Regions from separate parts of the Priestia sp. 53B2 genome, predicted to be linked through region 3. Evidence: riboswitches for the same ligand, from Rfam matches in the RefSeq annotation. Region 3 holds a riboswitch; each other region holds the start of a gene.
The links. Region 3 has a riboswitch for S-adenosylmethionine ahead of ACN6NE_RS18035 (trans-sulfuration enzyme family protein). Riboswitches for the same ligand answer to the same signal wherever they lie in the genome.
Positions count from the first base shown of each region.

Region 1: it holds a riboswitch for S-adenosylmethionine, as region 3 does, so the genes downstream of both, ACN6NE_RS16975 (hypothetical protein) here and ACN6NE_RS18035 (trans-sulfuration enzyme family protein) in region 3, are expected to answer to the same signal.
Region 2: it holds a riboswitch for S-adenosylmethionine, as region 3 does, so the genes downstream of both, metE (5-methyltetrahydropteroyltriglutamate--homocysteine S-methyltransferase) here and ACN6NE_RS18035 (trans-sulfuration enzyme family protein) in region 3, are expected to answer to the same signal.
Region 4: it holds a riboswitch for S-adenosylmethionine, as region 3 does, so the genes downstream of both, ACN6NE_RS22515 (Na+/H+ antiporter NhaC family protein) here and ACN6NE_RS18035 (trans-sulfuration enzyme family protein) in region 3, are expected to answer to the same signal.

Region 1 covers NZ_JBLZXA010000020.1:557,201-562,438, forward strand. The annotation lists gene ACN6NE_RS16960 (M48 family metallopeptidase) at 128-880, opposite strand; gene ACN6NE_RS16965 (GNAT family N-acetyltransferase) at 1,579-2,085, shown strand; gene ACN6NE_RS16970 (amidohydrolase) at 2,133-3,287, shown strand; SAM riboswitch class I at 3,351-3,452, shown strand; gene ACN6NE_RS16975 (hypothetical protein) at 3,520-3,762, shown strand; gene ACN6NE_RS16980 (M20/M25/M40 family metallo-hydrolase) at 4,232-5,238, shown strand, end outside.
Region 2 covers NZ_JBLZXA010000001.1:296,204-301,441, forward strand. The annotation lists gene metE (5-methyltetrahydropteroyltriglutamate--homocysteine S-methyltransferase) at 113-2,407, opposite strand; cobalamin riboswitch at 2,558-2,746, opposite strand; SAM riboswitch class I at 2,826-2,936, opposite strand; gene ACN6NE_RS01820 (hypothetical protein) at 3,017-3,268, opposite strand; gene ACN6NE_RS01825 (hypothetical protein) at 3,568-3,912, opposite strand; gene ACN6NE_RS01830 (metallophosphoesterase) at 4,060-4,434, opposite strand; gene ACN6NE_RS01835 (sugar porter family MFS transporter) at 4,693-5,238, opposite strand, start outside.
Region 3 covers NZ_JBLZXA010000020.1:762,815-768,052, reverse strand. The annotation lists gene ACN6NE_RS18040 (trans-sulfuration enzyme family protein) at 1-1,139, opposite strand, end outside; gene ACN6NE_RS18035 (trans-sulfuration enzyme family protein) at 1,123-2,268, opposite strand; SAM riboswitch class I at 2,340-2,457, opposite strand; gene ACN6NE_RS18030 (hypothetical protein) at 2,625-3,287, opposite strand; gene ACN6NE_RS18025 (spore coat protein) at 3,357-4,337, opposite strand; gene ACN6NE_RS18020 (CotH kinase family protein) at 4,567-5,238, opposite strand, start outside.
Region 4 covers NZ_JBLZXA010000027.1:390,958-396,195, forward strand. The annotation lists gene ACN6NE_RS22505 (ABC transporter ATP-binding protein) at 1-896, shown strand, start outside; gene ACN6NE_RS22510 (ABC transporter permease) at 889-1,656, shown strand; SAM riboswitch class I at 1,758-1,864, shown strand; gene ACN6NE_RS22515 (Na+/H+ antiporter NhaC family protein) at 1,950-3,260, shown strand; gene ACN6NE_RS22520 (hypothetical protein) at 3,300-3,428, opposite strand; gene ACN6NE_RS22525 (LacI family DNA-binding transcriptional regulator) at 3,553-4,512, shown strand; gene ACN6NE_RS22530 (transcriptional regulator SplA domain-containing protein) at 4,598-4,846, shown strand; gene splB (spore photoproduct lyase) at 4,957-5,238, shown strand, end outside.

The sequences.
Region 1 (5,238 bases), 210 kb from region 3:
ATTTGTTTATAAACTGCACTTGAATGAACCTATCAGGTTAACTAATTTTTGAGCAGTGAGATTATTCGAGTACTTCTATCCAAATAAAAAAAGCACGCGTTCGCCGCGTGCTTTTTTATGTATAAACTTAAAATGCGTTGAGGGTATTATCGCTTAACCACTGTTTGCGTTCAGCTGCATCTTCGAATAACTCATCTGCATTTGTAAATTGAGAAGCAATGACATATTCAATTGTTGCAAGAGGAGCTGTTAGCAAACGCCAGTTTAATACGATTGTATTATCTTGAGTTGTAGCGTATTCTTCACCTAACTCGTCCCATTTAACAGATTCAGGAGCATTGTCTGCTGCTTTTTTAACAGATTTCAAAGCTTCTTGGAATTTTTCACCTGCGCGGCCTTGGTACCATTCTGTTAATAGTTGTCCAATACCTTCATTTGTTTGCTGCTCGTTCCAGATTTCAGGTACTGTAGCAATGAATTTTGCACGGAATGTCATTTCAGCCTTTGCTACATCTCCACGAACGATGTTTAAGCGGTATTGACGTCCTAGGTAAGGGAATTTGTCTCCCTCTTCAAAAGAACCAGTTTTAGCTGCAGAAGCTGCTGCTTTAGGAGCCTCTTTTTTAGCTGTTTCTTTTTTTACTGCTTCTTTCTTTGGAGCAGCTGGCTTTTCCTCAGCTGGCTGTGAACCGTTTAGTTGTTTTAAAATCCATGTTGCTTTGCGTGCGATGATTGAACGCACATTGTTTTCATTAAGACCTCTTGGGATAATAACTTTTACCCCTTCTTTGTCACAAATTTGCACCGTGATATCGGTTCTATTTGGAACGACTTCAATTTTGTAGTCAATTGTTTGATTGCCTGTTTGATACGTATACATAAAATTTTTCGTACTCCTTTCTACAAATCTTCATTTTATAAGCAAAGGTAGAGTTTGGTCAAATGAAAGAATAATCAGACAGTTATCAACTGCTGTTGCAGCGCCTTGCAGAATGATATGTATTCCAATATTTAGTGGAAAAGCGCCAATAATAATTGCTTCAATTTTTCTTTAGTTTTTACAAAAACATATAAAAATATGCCGATACTACTAATATAGATTAGACATTCTATGTCTTTAGATGGTATAGGGAATGAAAAATAAAAAAAGCGTTTAAAAGTTTACATGTGAAATGCTATATAGGATGGTCATAACACTTACTGTAATTGAAGTGACAAATTATTATCTTATTATGAAACAAGAGCAAGCAGCCTCGATTATGCTAGTGATTACATTTCTGTTTGCTTTTCTTACAACTACCGTGTTCTATTTTATCATACGTCGCACTATAATTGCGGTTGAAAATTTAACGAAAGTAATGAAAGGGGTTTCGTAAGGGGATTTATTGATATTTGTTCAGTATAATAAACTGTAAGTATTGGTTTTTATGATAGCTTTCATAGAAAGAGATAATGAAAATTGACACGTTATAAAAGCAGTTGTATAGTGAGTACGCAAGGCGGCAGTCTGTCTTTTTTAATTCTTAGTAAACTTATAAGTTAAATAAATATTTAAGCACTACATAAGGAGACGAAGAGATGAAAAATGAATTCCGTTTAGCAACAAATGACGACGCAGATAACTTATTGAACTTAACTCTACAAGCATATAAGCCTATTCGAGAGCTAGGCATTCCTTTCTTAGCAGCTACTGCTGATCTTGCCCTCGTTAAGAAAAATATTTCTCAAAACCTTTGCTATGTATATGAAGAAGATAAAAGAATCGCTGCAACTGTGTCTATACGAATGCCTTGGGGAGAACATCCAGGTCCGTTTGCTGTTCCGCACCTTTGGTGGTTTGCAGTATACCCGTCGTTTGCCAGGAAAGGCGTTGGATCTAAGCTGCTGCATCTAGTAGAGGAAGAGGTAATAAAAAATACGTTTAAATCACCAGGTGTGTCTTTAGGAACAGCAAAAGAACATCCTTGGTTAGTTGAGATGTATGAACGAAAAGGATATGTTCAAGCTAAAGAAAAGCACCTTGCAGAAGGTTATAAGACCGTGTTTCTTTATAAAAAATTCAATGAGGTACACTCTTCGTCGTAAAAGATAGAGAAGTGATACAAATTAAGAAATGTGAAAGAGTGATAAATATGACAGATCAATTACTACTAAATGAGTTAATAGACATACGCCGTGAGCTGCACCGGTTTCCAGAGCTTTCAATGAAAGAATATGAGACAACTAAACGTATTAAAAAGTGGTTAAAACACTATGAAATTTCTATAGCGGATGCATTCCCATTAGACGTAGGAGCAGTAGCAGAAATTGTGGGAGGAAAGCCGGGACCTACTATCGCTATTCGAGCTGATATTGATGCGCTGCCAATTGAAGAAAAAACCAATCTGCCATTTGCTTCTGAAGTGAACGGTGTTATGCACGCATGCGGCCATGATTTTCATACGGCTTCTATAATCGGAGCAGCCATTCTTCTTAAAGAGCGTCAGCAGGAGCTTTGCGGTACGGTTCGATTTATCTTTCAACCAGCCGAAGAAACAGCTTCTGGGGCAAAAATGCTAGTTGAAAAAGGTGTGCTCGAAGGAGTGGCAGCGATATTTGGGATGCATAACAAACCGGATCTTCCTGTAGGAACCATTGGTATCAAACCAGGACCTTTAATGGCAAGTGTTGATCGTTTTGAAATTGACGTCAAAGGAGTAGGAGGTCACGCGGGTATTCCTGAAAAAACAATAGATCCGATTGCTGCTGCTGGTCAAATTGTTACTAGTTTACAAACCATTGTCAGCCGTAATCTCAGCCCATTTCAAAATGTTGTTGTCAGCATAACTCAAATCCACGGAGGGAGCTCGTGGAACGTCATTCCTGACAAAGTAACGCTTGAAGGAACGGTGCGTACCTTTCAAGAAGAAGCGAGAGAAAAAATACCGGCTCTTATGAAACGAACTGCTGAAGGGATTGGTGCAGCTTTCGGGGCTTCAGTAGACGTTAAATGGTATCCATACCTTCCTGTAGTAAACAATGATGATACGCTGGAAAAACTGGCTATCAAAGCGGCAGAGGATCTTAGTTATCAAGTCGTAGAAGCTGAACAATCGCCTGGAGGAGAAGATTTTGCCGTATATCAGCAGCATGTATCAGGATTTTTTGTATGGATGGGTACAGCTGGAGAATATGAATGGCATCATCCTTCTTTTTCATTAAATGAAGAGGCATTACTTGTAGCAGCTTCTTATTTTGCTAATCTAAGCTTTCATTTTTTGAATTCATTCCATTACCCGAAAAATTAAAATATTTTTATTTTTCTATTTACGCGGATGGAATTATTTGATAAAATAAATTTCAAATTAAAAAAGTTATCACGAGTGGACGAGAGATCTGGCTCTTTGACTCCACAGCAACCTACGAATGTAAGGTGCTCCTACCAGCAAAGCATGTGCTTTGGGTGATAAAACGGGTGAAAAACTCATTTTGCATCAAAGCAAAATGAGTTTTTTTATTTTTCTAAAAGGAGAGGGTTTTATGAGTCATACAGCAGTTGCAGCACATACAGGAGAGAAAGCATTAAAGGAAGCAGTGAAATTATTAGGAAAGCATTATCAAGTAGCTTATCGCGAATTGGAAACATTTTATGAAATTGTGGTCGAAAACCATGTTCGTACATATGCTGTAGGCATAGATATTAAAGATGTACAAAAAGCAAATGAACTAGAAATTTATTCATCATGCTGTTCCAAGCTTGAGCGAGTAGGCTGTCTTTTATAGAAGAAGTCTACTCGCGCCTCTATTTTTTAAGTGTTTTTAAATAGAAAGCATGGTTTTTGACAAGCAAAGAATCTGGTGGGTATAATCAATACTCACTAGGTTTTAAAATTAATCATAAATTGTCGAAATTTTTACACAAATTAAAGGTTACATTCGAAATGAATTGTGGTATGTTATAAAACAAGAATATTTTATGAAAGGAGCATTGAAATGGAAATGTCTCTTGAACACGGAAACGATGCAGGAAGCGAACAGCTTATTGATCGTATCCTAGACTTTTTAGAAGATGACGAAAAGTAAAAAAAGAGTGTGCGGTGCTATCCCTAGCCGCGCACTCTTTTTTTATCATGTGCGTAAAGGCAGCGCCATACTATGATACATAAGGATAGAATGAAAGGGTCTCTGTCAAAGGGATTGACGAATGGTTTTGTTTGATAGAAAATTTAGAAAAAGGAAAGAGATGAAGGGTATGTCGAACAAAACATCTTTGTATCAAACAAAAGAACAGTTAAAAAAACTTGTAAGCGAATTGGTTTCTATACCTAGCGTGACAGGAACGATGGCAGAAGTGGAAATGGCTGAATCGATAGCGTCGTGTTTATTGAAGCTGCCTTACTTTCAAAAAAACGAGCAAGTCGAGCTTCATTCAACAGGAGACGGGCGATCGATTGTCACAGCTTTTGTTCAAGGGAAAAATACCAATAAAACAGTTGTACTAGTAAGTCATTACGATGTAGTGGATGTACAAGATTATGGACAGTGGAAAAAGGATGCTTTTCACGCTGATACATTAACGAGTACTTTTTATAATCATATGGAACAAGTTCCGGCGCATGTACAAAAAGATATGGTAAAAGGAGACTGGCTTTTTGGCCGAGGAACGATGGACATGAAAGCAGGCATTGCCCTGCATATCAGTATGGTTGAACGAGCATGCAACGGAGAGTTTGACGGAAACATCCTGCTGCTGTCGGTACCGGATGAAGAAGTAAATTCGCTTGGGATGAGAAAAGCAGTGCCTGTTCTTTTAGAACTTGCCCGCAAACATCAGCTGGATTTTTCTCTCATGCTAAATGCAGAACCAGTGTTCAGCCGTTATCCTGGAGATCAAACGAACTATGTGTACTCAGGATCGATTGGGAAGATCATGCCAAGCTTTTTGTGTTATGGAAAAGAAACTCATGTAGGGGAACCGCTAGCTGGTTTAAATGCTAATTTACTAGCTTCTTATTTAACAAAAGAAATAGAATTAAACGTTGATTTTTGCGAAAAAGTAAGAGATGAAACGAGTCCACCTCCTACGGTGCTGATACAAAAAGATTTAAAAGAAGAGTATTCAGTTCAAGTTCCGCACTCTGCCGTTGTATTATTTAATTTATTTATGTTAAACCGCTCTCTTAAAGAAGTAACAGATCTGCTGTTGAAATCGGCTGACAAAGCGGCTTTGAATGTAAAAAAACATTATAATAAAGCCGC
Region 2 (5,238 bases), on a different contig from region 3:
TAAAAAGATACAAAAATGTAGGGGAAGTGTCAATGGATATTTTTGGCCTTTTAAAATCCCATAAGACCAAGCAGTGTAGCGGTTACACTGCTTAGTCTTTAATTTCTTATCATTAAACGTTTTGTAATAAATTTTGTCTGGTTTGTTTTGCAGACTCAACCATCACTTTTAAAGCTTCAACCGTCTCGCTGATTCCTCTTGTTTTAAGGCCGCAGTCGGGATTAATCCAAAATAATGCAGGATCAAGTACCTGCAGAGCGCGGTCAATGTTTCGCTGAAGCTCTTCAAGCTTCGGTACGCGCGGGCTGTGGATATCATATACGCCAAGTCCGATTCCTTGATTGTACGTATGTTTTTCAAATGCATAAATTAATTCACCGTGGCTTTTAGATGTTTCAATAGAAATCACGTCGGCATCAAGCGCTTTGATCGCATCAATAATCTCTTCGAATTCTGAATAGCACATATGCGTGTGAATTTGCGTCTCGTTTTGCACCGATACCGTGGCTAGCTTGAACGCATACACCGCAGCATTTAAGTAGCTGTCCCAGTTTTCTCGTTTTAACGGCAATCCTTCACGAAGCGCCGGTTCATCTACTTGGATCATTGAAATGCCCTGACTTTCAAGTGCTTCTACTTCTTTTCTAAGAGCAAGCGCGATTTGATTTGCCACGTCGTAGCGCGGGATATCATCACGCACAAACGACCAGTTTAAAATCGTAATCGGCCCCGTCAGCATTCCTTTGACCGGCTTATTTGTTAGAGACTGTGCGTAGACCGTTTCTTTGATCGTCATCGCCTGCTCGTACGATACATCTCCGTAAATAAGCGGCGGCTTCACGCAGCGAGAACCGTAAGATTGTACCCAGCCAAACTTCGTAAACTGAAAGCCTCCTAATTTCTCACCGAAGTATTCGACCATGTCCGTACGCTCAAACTCTCCGTGCACAAGGACATCTAAGCCGATGTCTTCTTGAATTTTAATCCATTTTTTTATTTCCTCGTTAATGTACGCTTCATATGCTTCATCGCTTAACTCGCCTTTACGCCATTTTAGACGCTCTTTTCGCACTTCTTTTGTTTGCGGAAAGCTTCCAATTGTTGTCGTTGGAAGAAGCGGCAGTTGAAAAGCTTCTTGCTGAACGCGTTGACGTACGTCAAACGGCGCTTGACGCTCTGCTTTATAGCTGTGCAGCTGCTTCAGCTCTTTTTGTACGTCTTGATGATTTCGAAAAGATGATCCATTTAATGCTTGAATTGCCTGTTTGCTTACGTTTATTTCTTCTTCTATTTTTTCTTTTCCTTGCTGCACCGCTTTTGTTAACAGCGCAATTTCCTTTAGCTTTTCATCTGCAAAAGAGAGCGCATTTTTTAACACTGGCTCAATGGTTTCTTCATTTTTCACCGTAACAGGAACATGTAGTAGACTTGATGAAGGCTGCAGAATCAAACGGTCTTTTGATACAGCTTCTTCAATTTCACTGATTGTTAAAAGCTGTTCATCCAGATTCTCACGCCAAATGTTTCGTCCGTCAATCACTCCTGCTGCCAGCACTTTATCAGTCGGAAACCCATATTGATTAAGCGCCGTGAGATTTTCTCCTCGGTCATGCACAAAGTCTAAACCAATTCCATGAACGGGAAGAGAAACAACTTCTTGGTAATAATCAACGCTGTCAAAATACGTTTGCAAAATGACTTTTACATTCGGTGCCGCTTTTTTCAAAGCTTGATAGACTTCTTTGTACAGTGCGAGGTCTTCTTTTGATAGCGTTGTAGCTAAAACCGGCTCATCTATTTGTACCCACTCTACTCCTTCCGCTTGCAGCTCCGCTAAGATAGTCACATAAAGAGGAACAAATTGTTCAACTACTTCTTTAAACTCACTTTTTTTATATCCTTTTGACAGCTTCACAAATGTTACTGGACCTAAAATCACAGGCTTGCCTTCAATATTCAGCTTCTGTTTTGCTTCTTTGTAAAATTGAAGCGGGCGATTTTCTACAAGGGACGGCGTACATTCCTCAAGCTCTGGTACGATGTAGTGATAATTTGTGTTAAACCATTTTGTCATCGTAGAGGCTACCGCACCTTTTGTTCCTCGCGCGATGTCAAAATACGTTTCAAGCGATACTGGTCCTCCGTCATAATCAAAGCGCTTTGGCACTAGACCAAACATAGCGGCTGTATCTAACACATGATCGTATAAGCTAAAATCACCGACTGGAATTAATTCAATTCCTGCATCACGCTGTTTTTTTAGATGTGCTAGACGAAGAGCTTCAATTTCCTGCAGAAAGATATCTTTCTCTAGCTTTCCTGCCCAAAACTGCTCAAGCGCTTTTTTCCATTCTCGTTTTTCACCAATTCTTGGATAACCTAAGTTTGAACTTTTTACACTGCTCATTTTTTCCACTCCCTGTATATTTTTTTATCGATAAACTAAAAAATCTCTCTTTTCGAAATGAAAAGAGAGATGATACGCATACTTAACTAAAGTTGAGATAGCCTGTTTTTCCCAACACGTATTCCTCACTCCTCTCTATATCCCGTAGAGCTTAAGTGCATACAACAGGCAGGTCTCCTGACTTAGGTTCATCGCTTCCTATCCCTTCCCATTTCAACATGAAACAGTGGTTAATAAGTTGCTCCCCATTACAGTGGCGGGACCGCGCCGGCTTTTCACCGGTCTTCCCTTTTAAGCTGCGTATATTCGTTACACAGCACCTGATGCATTTTTATAAAATTGTTCATTCAAAACATATTCACATAAAATAAAAAGCCTCTCTATCACGAATAGAGAGGCATAGTATCTATGAAATCCTCTCTTATTTTCCAAAGCTGTACGCTTTGCAGGATGTAGCACCTTTTCAACAAGAATGTTAAATGGTTGCCGGGCTTCACAGGGCCAGTCCCTCCGCCTCTCTCAATAAGAGTTTTAATTATTTATAATATTTTGAATGTAGAGTCATCTTAACACCTTACATTTATGTTGTCAAAAGAAATTTCAAAAAAATTAGTTTTCAGGAGGCGTTGACGCTAATTTTTGCCTTAACAATTTGTAATCATCTTTTCGATGTGTTTCGATTAAATCTTTTGCTCCTTGGTGATAGCCTGAAGAATAAATGTACTCTACCGCCGTTTCAATAAGCTTTCTTTTTTCTTCGGCACACTCCCGATCCATTAAGGGGAACAGTCTACCTAAAAGGTCATTTAAATCCTCCTTGATAAAACGATCAAGTCCTTCTTGCATCTTTTCGTTTGCCATGATTGCTCCTCCATTTGCTGTGTATGTTCTAAGCCTTTATAAACAGGCATTTCACTGTAAATTTTAAGATAAAGTTAAGTCATTAAACAGTATATCAAGTGAATGTTTTTCTTTAATTACATATGTAATACAAATATATGACAAATATAGAGAATATATCATCATTCATTATCTATTATAACGTTTGACTTAGCCTTCTGCTACAAGGTTTCTTTAAACATTATGCATAATCTTCCAAAAGTCTGGCTGTGAATCACGGGCACGCTTTTGGCTAAACCTAGCTTTCTACTTTCTTGTTTTTACAAACAATTTCTTCGAGGTCGTCCAAAATCCTTCCAAAGAAGAGGACCTAAAATGTCGTATCTGCTTACAAAAAACTCCGTAAAATTATAATTATTTAAAATTAAAGGCAGCTCAAAATCAAGGGGAGCACCGGCGCCTCCTGACAATACAAAATCAGTGCCTCTTCCAAGCGTAAACGTCCCGTTTCTATTTTTTCTAATAAACTGTTCGTCATATGCATGCACGTGGCTAACGAGCACTTTTTTCACGCGGTGCAAGTCAAAAAATTGCTGACTTTGAGGAGTCGTTACAGGAAACCCTTCAAGGTTTGACCACCGGCCAATATTTGGCTGCGCATGCATGGCTACAACGGTATTACGAGGAGCATCCTCTAGCTGCTGCTCTAAATAATTAAGCTCTTTATCTGTAAATCCATATATTTTATTCTTGGGACTGATGACATTATTTAATGCGATGCACCGGAAGTTGAAGATAGGAATATCAATGATTCAGTGTACTTTTCCGATAGTAGCTCTGAAGTTTTCGAGATTGCTTTCATCAAGGTACAGTTCATCATGATTCCCTACGCATACAAACATAGGAATGTTTGGTGCGATTTTTTCAACAACCTTAACAAAGTGCTCCAAGTACTCTTTTTTCCCTGTATAGACGGTGTCTCCCCCATGAATAATAAACAGCGGGTCCAATTCCACCGCCTTTTTTAATACAAGCTCAAATTCACCGCTCATCGTGAAACAATTATCGTTTGGTCCGTCACCTCTGCTGTCACCCATAAAAACAAAGTTAAATGGATCTCTCGGATTTAATTGTTTAATTCTTTGCTTTAATAACTTTTCAGAACGTTCATGAAGCGTCAAATTCATCAACTAGTTAATCCCCCTATTACTAAATAAATTCAGTTAAAAGTAAACAAGCTTACTTATTTATATGAGAATTTGTTGATGAAGGTCACTACCTTCTTGTAAGCAGAACGCACATTTAAATTAGTTTCCATAGCCTATCTATCCTTTCATTTTGTTAAGCACTGATAGGGCAACATAAAAGCTAGAATCCTCCTAATCTAAAAAAGAACCCCTTGCTGAGATAGCAAAGGGTTCTTACAAGTAGAGCGTTCACCATAATCAAACGTACTTATTACGCTCAACCGGACTTAAAGACTTCCTTGCAGAACGAGCTGCCATGTCCGTTTCAATTTGCTCTAGGCTACGTCCTTTTGTTTCAACAACTACAAAACGTATGAAGAATAATCCGAGAATACAAATGATCCCGAACGTTGAAAAGATAATGCCCAAGCTAAACTGATCAGCTAAAATAGGAAACACAAGCCCCACTGCCAGCGATCCTGTCCAGTTAAAAGCAGATGAAATCCCAGCACCGATTCCGCGTACAGAAAGCGGGAAAATTTCTCCTACAATGATCCACGTAAGCGGCGCCCATGAAAACGCATAGCAAAGGATAAAGCAACAAAGAGCAATTAACGTAACCCAGTTAACGACGACTTCATTAACACCTAATGCTCCTAGAATAGCCGGTGTGAAAAATGAAAGAGCCATACCCGCGCCGCCAATCGTAAGAATGGTACGGCGGTTGAATCTATCAACAAACTGCAGAAAAATAAGTGTTGTCACAACGAAGATTACCCCAACAATGACCGTAAAACCAGCAGC
Region 3 (5,238 bases):
TTAAAGTCTTGCTTTAAATCCTCGAATTCCTCTAACCCTACTGAAAGGCGAAGAAGTGAATCAGTAATTCCTTTTTCTTCACGTACTTCTTTTGGGATACTTGCATGAGACATTGTTGCAGGATGCGTTAGAATGGATTCAACTGCACCTAGACTAACGCCAATTGAAGCCAATTTGACTCCTTGTAAAATATGTCGTGCTACTTTTTCATCCTGTACTTGGAAAGAAATCATAGCTCCGTATCCATTTGCTTGTTCTGAAATCAGTTTGTGGTCTGGATGACTTTTTAAGCCTGGGTAGTATACACGGCTCACTAGAGATTGTTCTTCAAGCCACTTTGCAAACTGCAACGCTGTTTTTAACTGCTGATCTAAACGAACTTTTAATGTCTTAATTCCTCGAAGCAGTAAAAAACAATCCTGTGGTCCTAAGATAGCACCAAAAGCATTTTGTACAAACTTTACTTCTTCTGCTAGCTTTTCATCGCTTACCACAACTAGACCGCCAATGACGTCACTGTGACCGCTGATATATTTTGTAGCACTATGAATTACAATATTTACACCAAGGTCAATCGGCTGCTGTAGATAAGGTGTTAAAAACGTGTTATCCACAATTGTAAGAAGATTGCGCTCCTTCGCCAAACTTGCTACTGCTTTAATATCCGTTACCTGTAAAAATGGATTTGAAGGGCTTTCGATATAAATAGCCTTCGTATCTTTTGTGATAGCTTCTTCTACTTTGTCCACCTTCGTTGTATCAACAAAAGTTGTTTTGATACCAAACTTTGAAAATAACCGTGTTAATACACGATATGTCCCGCCGTACGTATCGTGTGAAACTAAAATTTCATCCCCTGATTCAAAAATAGATAATACCGATGAGATAGCAGCCATACCTGATGAAAAAGCAAAACCAGCGTATCCATTTTCTAGGTGAGCAATGGTGTTTTCTAAAGCCTCACGAGTTGGATTTCCTGAACGAGAATAGTCATAACGGCCGTTGTTCGTCTCATCTTCTTGGTTAAATGTAGATACCTGATAAATAGGTACGTTAACCGCTCCAAAATGACCGTCAATTCCTGTATTTGCATGAATTAAGTTCGTACCAAATCTATGTTTATTATTGTTGGTATGCATCAAATGCCTCCTTCAAATCTTTAATTAAATCATCTGCGTGCTCAATTCCAACTGATAATCGCAGTAAACAATTTGTTACTCCGACACGATTTCGAATTTCCTCCGGAATATCAGCGTGTGTTTGACGAGCTGGGAATGTCATTAAACTTTCCACTCCTCCTAAGCTTTCTGCAAATGTAATAACTTTGACATTTTCTAAAAGTACTGACACGATGTCAGGGTGTGAGACAGCAAAAGAAATCATGCCTCCAAATCCAGTCGCTTGTTTCTTCATGATTTCATAGCCTGGATGTGTTTCAAGGCCAGGGTAATACACTTTTTCTACGAGATCATGAGCAGTAAGCCAATTTGCAATTTTCAGCGCGTTTTCGTTATGCTTTTCCATACGAAGCGCTAGCGTCTTAACACCGCGCAACAATAACCAGCTATCTTGTGGACCTAAGATTGCCCCAGCTGCATTTTGATAAAAACGAATTTTCTCTCCTAAGCTACTACATCGAGCGACTACAAGACCAGCAACTACATCATTATGACCCCCAATGTATTTGCTTGCACTATGTATCACAATATCTGCTCCAAGCTCTAAAGGACGCTGATAATAAGGGGACATGAAGGTATTGTCAACGATAGTAAGCAAATCATGCTGTTTAGCTAACGCAATTGCTTCTGGCAAATCAGTCACGTGCATCATTGGATTCGTAGGTGTTTCAATAAATAAAGCTTTCGTGTTGGGACGAAGCGCATCTTTTACTTGCTCGAGATGGGCTGTGTTGACGTACGAAATAGTAATTCCTTGCTCTGAAAAGATTTCATTTAGTACTCGGTACGTTCCTCCGTATAAATCCTCTGATACAATTAAATGATCTCCGTTTTTAAATAGTGCTAAAACTGCCATTACACCCGCCATTCCTGAAGCGAATGCTACTCCTACTTCTCCTTTTTCTAAAGCAGCAATTGCTTCTTCCAATGCTGTACGAGTAGGGTTTGCCGTACGTGCATAGTCAAATCCTGTACTTTGCCCTAACGCAGGGTGAGCAAATGTTGATGCTTGGTAAATGGGTGTTGTAATAGACCCTGTTGAAGGGTCACGACCTACTCCTGAACGAACTAATAAAGTTTCAATTTTCATCTATTTCTCTCCTTAACTCAAAATAAAAAACACTCTTCACAGATGGAAGAGTGTTCGTTTATACACGATTTCTCTCATCTGTTAGAACAATACTGATGTTCCACAGGAATTAGCACCGTTCAAATGAATGTTTCATTTGATGGTTGCCGGGCATCGCAGGGCCAGTCCCTCCGCCACTCTTGATAAGAGTTCTATATAATTGTTGGTGGTTAACGTTTGTTGTTAATAACTTTAATAAAGATTTTCTTTATTGTCAACATAATTTTCTAAAAAATTCAAATCATCTCATTTGTTTATTCAATATACTTGTCCTGATAAGCACATAAAAAAAAGAGACGAAAGCGAGGTCTCTTTTTCTAAGGCAAGTGCACAGATTTTACGTGAGCTAACTTCCAATACATACTTTCTCCATTTGCCGTAATTAGTTCAACAATATTATTAGAAACTTCTTTAAGTACGCCAATTTTTTCTGATTGATCCCCTAAATCTAATACGACCAGTTGATTTTCATATTTTTTAAGCTGCTCTTCAAAGTTTCTGACAAAAGGTGCAGAGGCAGGTCTTACTGGGAGCTCTTTGTCACTTAAAGAATAAGGGGTTAACTCATTACTGTAAGGGGTAAGCCATTTCAAATGATGCAGAGAAACAAAGACATTTTTATACACTGGAGAATAAAACACAAGATAATCATTCAGCACGCTTGTAATATAGCCATGCAATGACTTCCCTCCCGTTACATAAATTTCAATAAATTTCCCTTTTGCCTGCTGTAAAATATTACGATAAGAAATCCGCTGACTTTCTTCTATTAAGTTCTCTTCTATTTCACGTAAAACCGTATAGTCTTCTTCTGATACTTCCCGCAAACGATGCATGTGTAAAAGAGGAATATACAAATAATCATGTCCATTATACAAAACCATAATATCTAATCCAAGATCAATAAGTCTGCCAACAAATGTCGTTTTACCTGAAATATCTAACTCCACAATTTTATTGATATAATGATTCATACTCATACTGATTCTCCTCCTTTTTCCTATATGATAGAAAAGGTGCTTTATAAGCACCTTTTATGTTCCATTTCATCATGCTTTCCAACGATAATTTTTCGTTTTAATAACTTTCTCGGCCGGTGCTGAAGAGCGTGAACCCGTACGTCCACCCGTGCGACTTCCTGTACGTTCTCCTGTACGTTTTTGTGTAGACTTTGCAGCTTCAGTCTCTCCATTTTCTTCTGTTTCTTCATTATTATTTTGATTGTTATCGTTTTGCTTAAAAGCCCCTTTTGCTCCTACACAAATGGTTTTAACGTGTCTTGGCTGTAAGCGTAATACTTGATTATTCTGCACAAGTGTAAATGTACCATTTCGGCTTTGTACTAACACGCCCTCTACAGCTTCAGGTCCTCCATTATTGATTGATACCCATTTATGAGAAAGGTGGGCAAAAAGATCGTTAAAGCTTTTGGATTTCATATATTCTGGTTCTTGACTCACTAAGAGTTCATTTGCAGATTGATTAGTTTGATCTCCATTGTTGCTTTGATATTCACTCACACTCTTAACGTGTTCAGTATTAATATAGATGACACCGTCGTCTTCTGTGAGTAATACTATATAAGCAGATTCAAATGAACCTAAGACATCAAGAAGCTGACCTGCTTTTTTCTCAGGTCCACCTTGGTTAACCTGCACATATTTAGTTTTCATCAATGATAAAGTTGTAGCAAAAGTTTTTCCTCGATATAATTCTAATTCTGTGCTAATTCCAGTAAACGTTTGTGCCGAATTTGACATAGTATCTTCAGTAATACTTTTTACATGCGCTAAGTGATAATATACAAGTGTATATTCTTGTTGATTATTATTTTGGTTGTTTTGGTTGTTTTGGTTGTTATTTTCACCATTATTGTTATTATTGTTATTGTTGCTTTCCACTGCTAAGATTAAATAATCTGATTGCACGTCAACCAAATAACCTGTTTTAGATTCAGGCCCTCCACGATAAACGGTCACCACTCTTCCTTTTAGGGGTTTGAAGTGAGAAGAATAGCCTTTATCAGGCATTTGTATATTTCGGCTTCGTTTTTGGCTTGATTTTTGGCGTGGATTTTGATTTTGCCCTTGTTCTTGGCCATAGTAATAGTTACTCATTGTTTTTCCTCCTTATTAGTTATCCTTATTGGTCATTCATACTGTATATATACGTATCATGTACAGCTATTGATTTCCTGCATTTGCCTATTATTAGCAAAATCCACTGTTGCCTATAAATTGCCTATAAATCTATCTCTTTTTAAAGAGTCAAAAGGTTATTTTCAATATACGCTGTTCGTTCTTTTATAAAAGACAGCATAAATTCGGGTTCTTTATAAAATTGCTCCAAGTTATCTTTTACGTAAGGATCTTTTAATACGTAAGGAGCAATATACTCATGCAGTTGATAAATGATTGGTTTCATGTATTCTATTGTAAATTGATTATTTAGAACATTGTTCATCTTTTGAATATATCGTTTTTTAATGTTGTTTACCGCCAGTAAGCGAGCTGTAAGCGTATTAAATCCTTGTGCGCGGACATAGTCTCCTTCCATTACTTTTCCATTTACATCTCTTCCCCAAGTTGCATCATAATCCCATGGAATTAGTTCAAAGCGCCCGCTTTCATGATTTAGATAGAGGGCATAGTTATGGACAAAACCGTCGTAATTCTGCATACAAATAATACCGACTAACCAAGATAAGTAGCGGTCGACGTTCAGATACTTCTCAATATTCTGTTCGAATTCCGTATTTGTCCACGTATTAAGATTAAATATAAACTTTTCTAATTTTTCCTCATCCCCTTCTCTCACTGCTTTATCTTCATATCCAGATAACAAAGTTGTTTTCGGCCTTTTATCCAAATCGCTCATCAAAGAAAAATTAGCATCTCCGTCCACTGCATAAAATATGGATCCATCCGCTAA
Region 4 (5,238 bases), on a different contig from region 3:
TACAAGTAGATCATGTCAGTAAAGTAATTGGGAAGAAAACCATTTTGCATGATGTATCCTTATCGGTTGAGCGCGGTGAGATTTTCGGATTGCTTGGTCCAAATGGTTCTGGAAAGACAACGCTAATTCGTACCGTCGTAGGACTCATTAAAGAAACAAAGGGAACGATTACCGTCAATGGGTTTCCTTTAAAAGAACAGTTTACATCAGCTATGAAATCAATTGGAGCGATTATTGAAAATCCTGAGTTTTATGATTATCTGACGGGCTATCAAAATTTAAAACATTTTGCGAATATGCATGAAGGGATCACATCAGAACGCTTGGATGAAGTGATTGCTTTAGTAAAGCTTGAAAACAGCATTCATGCAAAAGTGAAGACGTATTCTCTTGGGATGAGACAGCGTTTAGGAGTAGCTCAAGCTATTTTACATAAGCCTGCATTGCTTTTACTAGACGAACCAACAAATGGTCTAGACCCAGCGGGAATGAGAGAATTTCGTATATATTTACAAACGCTTTGTACAGAAGAAGGAATTTCAATCTTAATCGCGAGCCACTTATTAAAAGAGGTAGAAGCATTATGTGACCGCGTTGGCATTATTCAAGACGGTGAGTTAAAAACCATTCAAGATCTATCTCCAAATCGTCAAGACCAAGGAATGTACGTAGAATTTGAGGTATCTGACGCGCAAAAAGCAGCGGATCTTTTATCACAAGAATTTGAAGTAACGATGAGATCACATATTATCGACGTGGCGATTGTAAAAGAACAAATTCCAGCTGTAAATAGAAAATTAGTGGACAGCGATATTTTAGTCTACCGAATTACCCCTGTGTATGAGACGCTTGAAGATTCGTTTATGTCCGTTACGGAAGGAGAGCACCATGCTTAAGCTAATTCAAAATGAACATATGAAATGGTTTCACAAAAGAAGTACAAAAGTCACGTTTATTACAATCGGTATTTTAACTCTTTGTATGGCTCTATTAATGAAAAAAGTAGCAAACAGTGCAGGAACAGAAGACAACATTTTGAACTTTCTGTCATTTAGTTCAGGTATGCTGATTCTTGTTCAATTTTTTGCTCTTGCTGTTGGAGGGTCAATGGTTGCAAAAGAGTTTGAAGCAGGTACCATTAAACTTCTGTTAATTCGCCCGGCTAGACGTTCAACGATTTTAACGTCCAAGTACATAACGCTCATTTTAATTAGCTTGTATTACTTACTGAGCTATTTGCTTTTTTCGTTTGTATGGGGAGCATTGTTCTTTGGATTTACCAGTCTAGAAGGAGATGCGCAGCTGCTTAAAAACATTACGCTTACGTATGACAGTGCGTATATGGAAACTTTTATGATGATGACGTTCGCATTCATGCTGTCGTCTTTATTTAGAAACAGCGCGCTTGCTTCCAGTCTGGCTATTGTCGTAAGTATCGGCGCGAAAGCTGTAACAGGACTAGTATCAGAGCTAGGTTTATGGTGGGGGAAATTTTTATTATTTGCCAACACGAACTTTGTGCAGTATATGGAGGGAATGAAGACGATGTTTGACGGCATGACGATTCCATTTTCAATCTTCATCTTAGTCGCGCATTTTGTCTTCTTTATAGGCGTGGCATGGGCAGCGTTTTTGAAACGAGACGTAGCTAATTGATGTGAGAATTTTCGCACTATATATTTTTCTAAAATAGCATTTGACAATTAAATAAAAAGAGATTACAGTAGTGAAAGACTATTTTTAAAACAACTATAAACTTCTTATCAAGAGAGACGGAGGGACTGGCCCTATGATGTCTCGGCAACTGGCTGTACGCAGTGCGGTGCCAAATCCAGCAGACGATGTTTCGTTTGGAAGATGAGAAGGGTAATCTTATGATACAAATAAGAGACCTCTTCTTATCAATAAGAAGAGGTCTTTTTTTATTACGTAAACAAGAGGTGTTAAGAATGGAACAACAAAAAGGAAACGGCTGGGCGCTGTTACCGCTGGGCGTCTTTTTAGTCCTGTTTGTCGGATCAGGAATTATAACGGGAGATTTTTATAAGCTGCCTGTCTTAGTAGCCATTATCATTGCAGCCATTGTGGCGCTGGCTATGAATCGCAAAGATTCACTTAATGTAAAAGTGGAACGTTTTGCTAAAGGAGCAGGGCATCCTGATATCATTATTATGGTGCTTATTTTTATTTTAGCAGGTGCTTTTTCAGAAGTCGCTAAAGGTATGGGAGCTGTTGATTCAACGGTAAACTTAGCGCTGTCTGTGCTTCCGCAAAGCTTAGTGGTAGTCGGAATCTTCGTTATTGGCGCATTCATTTCAATTTCGATGGGAACGTCAATGGGAACAATCGCTGCGCTAGGGCCTATCGCTGTAGGAATCAGTGAGCAAGCGCATGTATCCATTACGTTAGCAATTGCTGCCGTTATTGGTGGTGCAATGTTTGGAGATAATTTATCTATAATCTCTGATACGACCATTGCAGCAGTTCGTACGCAAAAAACAAATATGTCAGATAAATTAAAAGTAAACTTTTTTATTGTCCTTCCTGCAGCGATTGTTACGGTGATTCTATTGCTTGTCATGACGATCGGCAACACGTCTTCAGTAGAAATCAAAGATTTCAGCTGGTTTAAAATCTTGCCATATATCGGCGTACTAGTGGCTGCCATATTTGGTGCAAACGTATTAAGCATTTTAACTGGAGGAATTGTATTAGCCGGCGTAATCGGATTGGCTGATGGAAGCTACACGCTTTCTTCTCTTGCCAAAACTGTGACAGAAGGTATTGGCGGAATGTCGGAGTTAATTATTTTATCTCTATTAATTGGTGGAATGGTTGAGCTTATTCGCTATAACGGCGGTATTCAGTTCTTATTGAATTTATTAACACGACGTATTCAAACAAAAAAAGGTGGAGAATTCAGCATCGCCGGATTGGTAAGTTTAACAAATTTGGCCACGGCTAATAACACGATTTCAATTATTACGGCAGGTCCGTTAGCAAAAGAAATCTCTGATAAGTATTCAATTGATAATCGGAAATCAGCCAGTCTGCTTGACTTGTTTTCATGCAGCGTTCAAGGGCTTATCCCTTACGGCGCACAAATGCTTCTCGCAGCAGGATTTGCTAAAGTTTCACCGATTGAGATTATTCCATTTACATTCTATCCAATGTTAACAGCGGTTTGCGGGATCATTGCGATTGTAATTGGATTTCCTCGTTTAAATAAAAAGTCAAAATCATCTAAAGAAGCTGCGTAATATCAAACCCTTAAAAAGAATGTTCTTTTTAAGGGTTTTTTACTGTTTGAAAAAATCATTCGGCTTTTCTTCATCTAACTCCTTCCAAAGCGTCTCATTTTGTTTAAGTGCATAAGCCGCTCCTCCAATTTCAATTCCGCATAATAAAATGAATAATAAAATACCCATGAAATGACCTCCTTAAGTAAATGAATAAAAACACGATGGTAACGGGTTTAGCTTATTGCTGTTTCACTTTATAATGAGAATAAAGTATGAAACGCGTTTCAGCGCAAGAGAAAAAGGTGAAAACATGACAAATATCCGAGATATCGCAAAAAAAGCTGGTGTATCTGTTTCGACTGTATCCCGGGTGCTAAATCAGCATCCGTATGTAAAAGAAGAAAAACGCCGGCTGGTAGAGCAGGTTATTCACGAACTTAATTATGAACAAAACATTAATGCCGTTCATTTATCAAAAGGGAAAACAAATATGATTGCCGTCGTCTTGCCTTTTATTAATCATCCGTATTTCAGCCTGCTTTTAGAAGGAGTGGCATCTCAAGCTTTAGAAAAGCAGTATCAGCTTGTTATTTGTCAGACGAACTATGATGTAAAAAAAGAAGAAGAAGCGCTTCATATGCTAAAAACAAAGCAAGTTGATGGAGTGATTATTTGTTCTAGAGCAAGCAGCTGGAGCACGATTGAATATTATCAGCAGTACGGGCCGATAGCCGTGTGCGAAAACGTACAGAATCGTTCTATTCGCTCCGTATACGTTGATCATTATGCAGCTTTTAAGCAGGCGCTCCTGTATTTAAAAGAAAAAGGATATACGGATATTGGCTACTGTATTGGAAGAATGACGGGTACAAATAGCTTGCAGCGGCAACAAGCATACAAAGAATATATAAAAAGAATAAATCAGCCTTATCATTCAGAATGGGTTTTTCAAGGCTGTTTGAACGTGACAGATGGTGAAAAAGTGGTGGAAAAATTAGTGCAGATGAAAAATCGGCCTCAGGCGCTTTTAGTAACAAACGATCAAGTAGCTATCGGAATAAAAGCTCAGTGCGAACAAGCGGGTATTTCAGTTCCTGGTGATTTAGCTATCATTGGTTTTGATAATCATCCGCTTTCTTCTTATTTACAAATCACAACGATCGAACTTCCTCTTAAGGAAATGGGAGAAACGCTTTTTACATTAGTGGGAAGCAAGGCTCCTCAGAAAATTGAGCTCCCTTTTCGGTTTATTGAGCGTAAAAGCGTATGAATTCTTGATGATGCCATGAGGTGTTTTTACCGGATAAAATGAGCAAAAGCGGACATCATACGAGTAAAGAAAGAAGAAAAGGGTGATGATCGTGGAAAAAAAAGAATATCAAGTGGGAGATCAGGTATTTGTTATTTACCGAAATCCTCATACGGCAAACGTTGCGAATATTAATCAAGCTGAAATTGTTGAACATCCTGAAAACAAAGGTGAAAAGGCGCTGTTTCTACATGAGTCTTATCATTTGTTAGCTGAAGATGATGCCGTGTATTCAACGTATGAAGAAGCTGAAAAAATGTATAATAAGATATTTGATTATGAACAATATGACTGACGGAAGGCTCTCTTAAACGGAGAGTCTTTTTTGTTTGAAAAATAATTACCAAGGATAGAGTCTTTTTATTTTTCAAACGCTATTAGTATTAGAAAAAAGGAAGTGTAATGATGATAAAACCTTTTGTACCTCAATTAGTATATATTGAGCCAGGGGCAATGGAGTACCCGCTTGGTGTTCAATTAAAAGAAAAATTTGAGAAGATGGGAATTGAGATTCGTCAAACAACTTCTCATAATCAAGTGCGTAATATACCGGGGAAAAATGATTTGCAAAAATATCGCAATGCCAAGTCGACTTTAGTAGTTGGAGTGCGTAAAACATTGAAATTTGATACATCTAAACCGTCAGCTGAATATGCAATACCGTTTGCAACAGGGTGTATGGGGCAC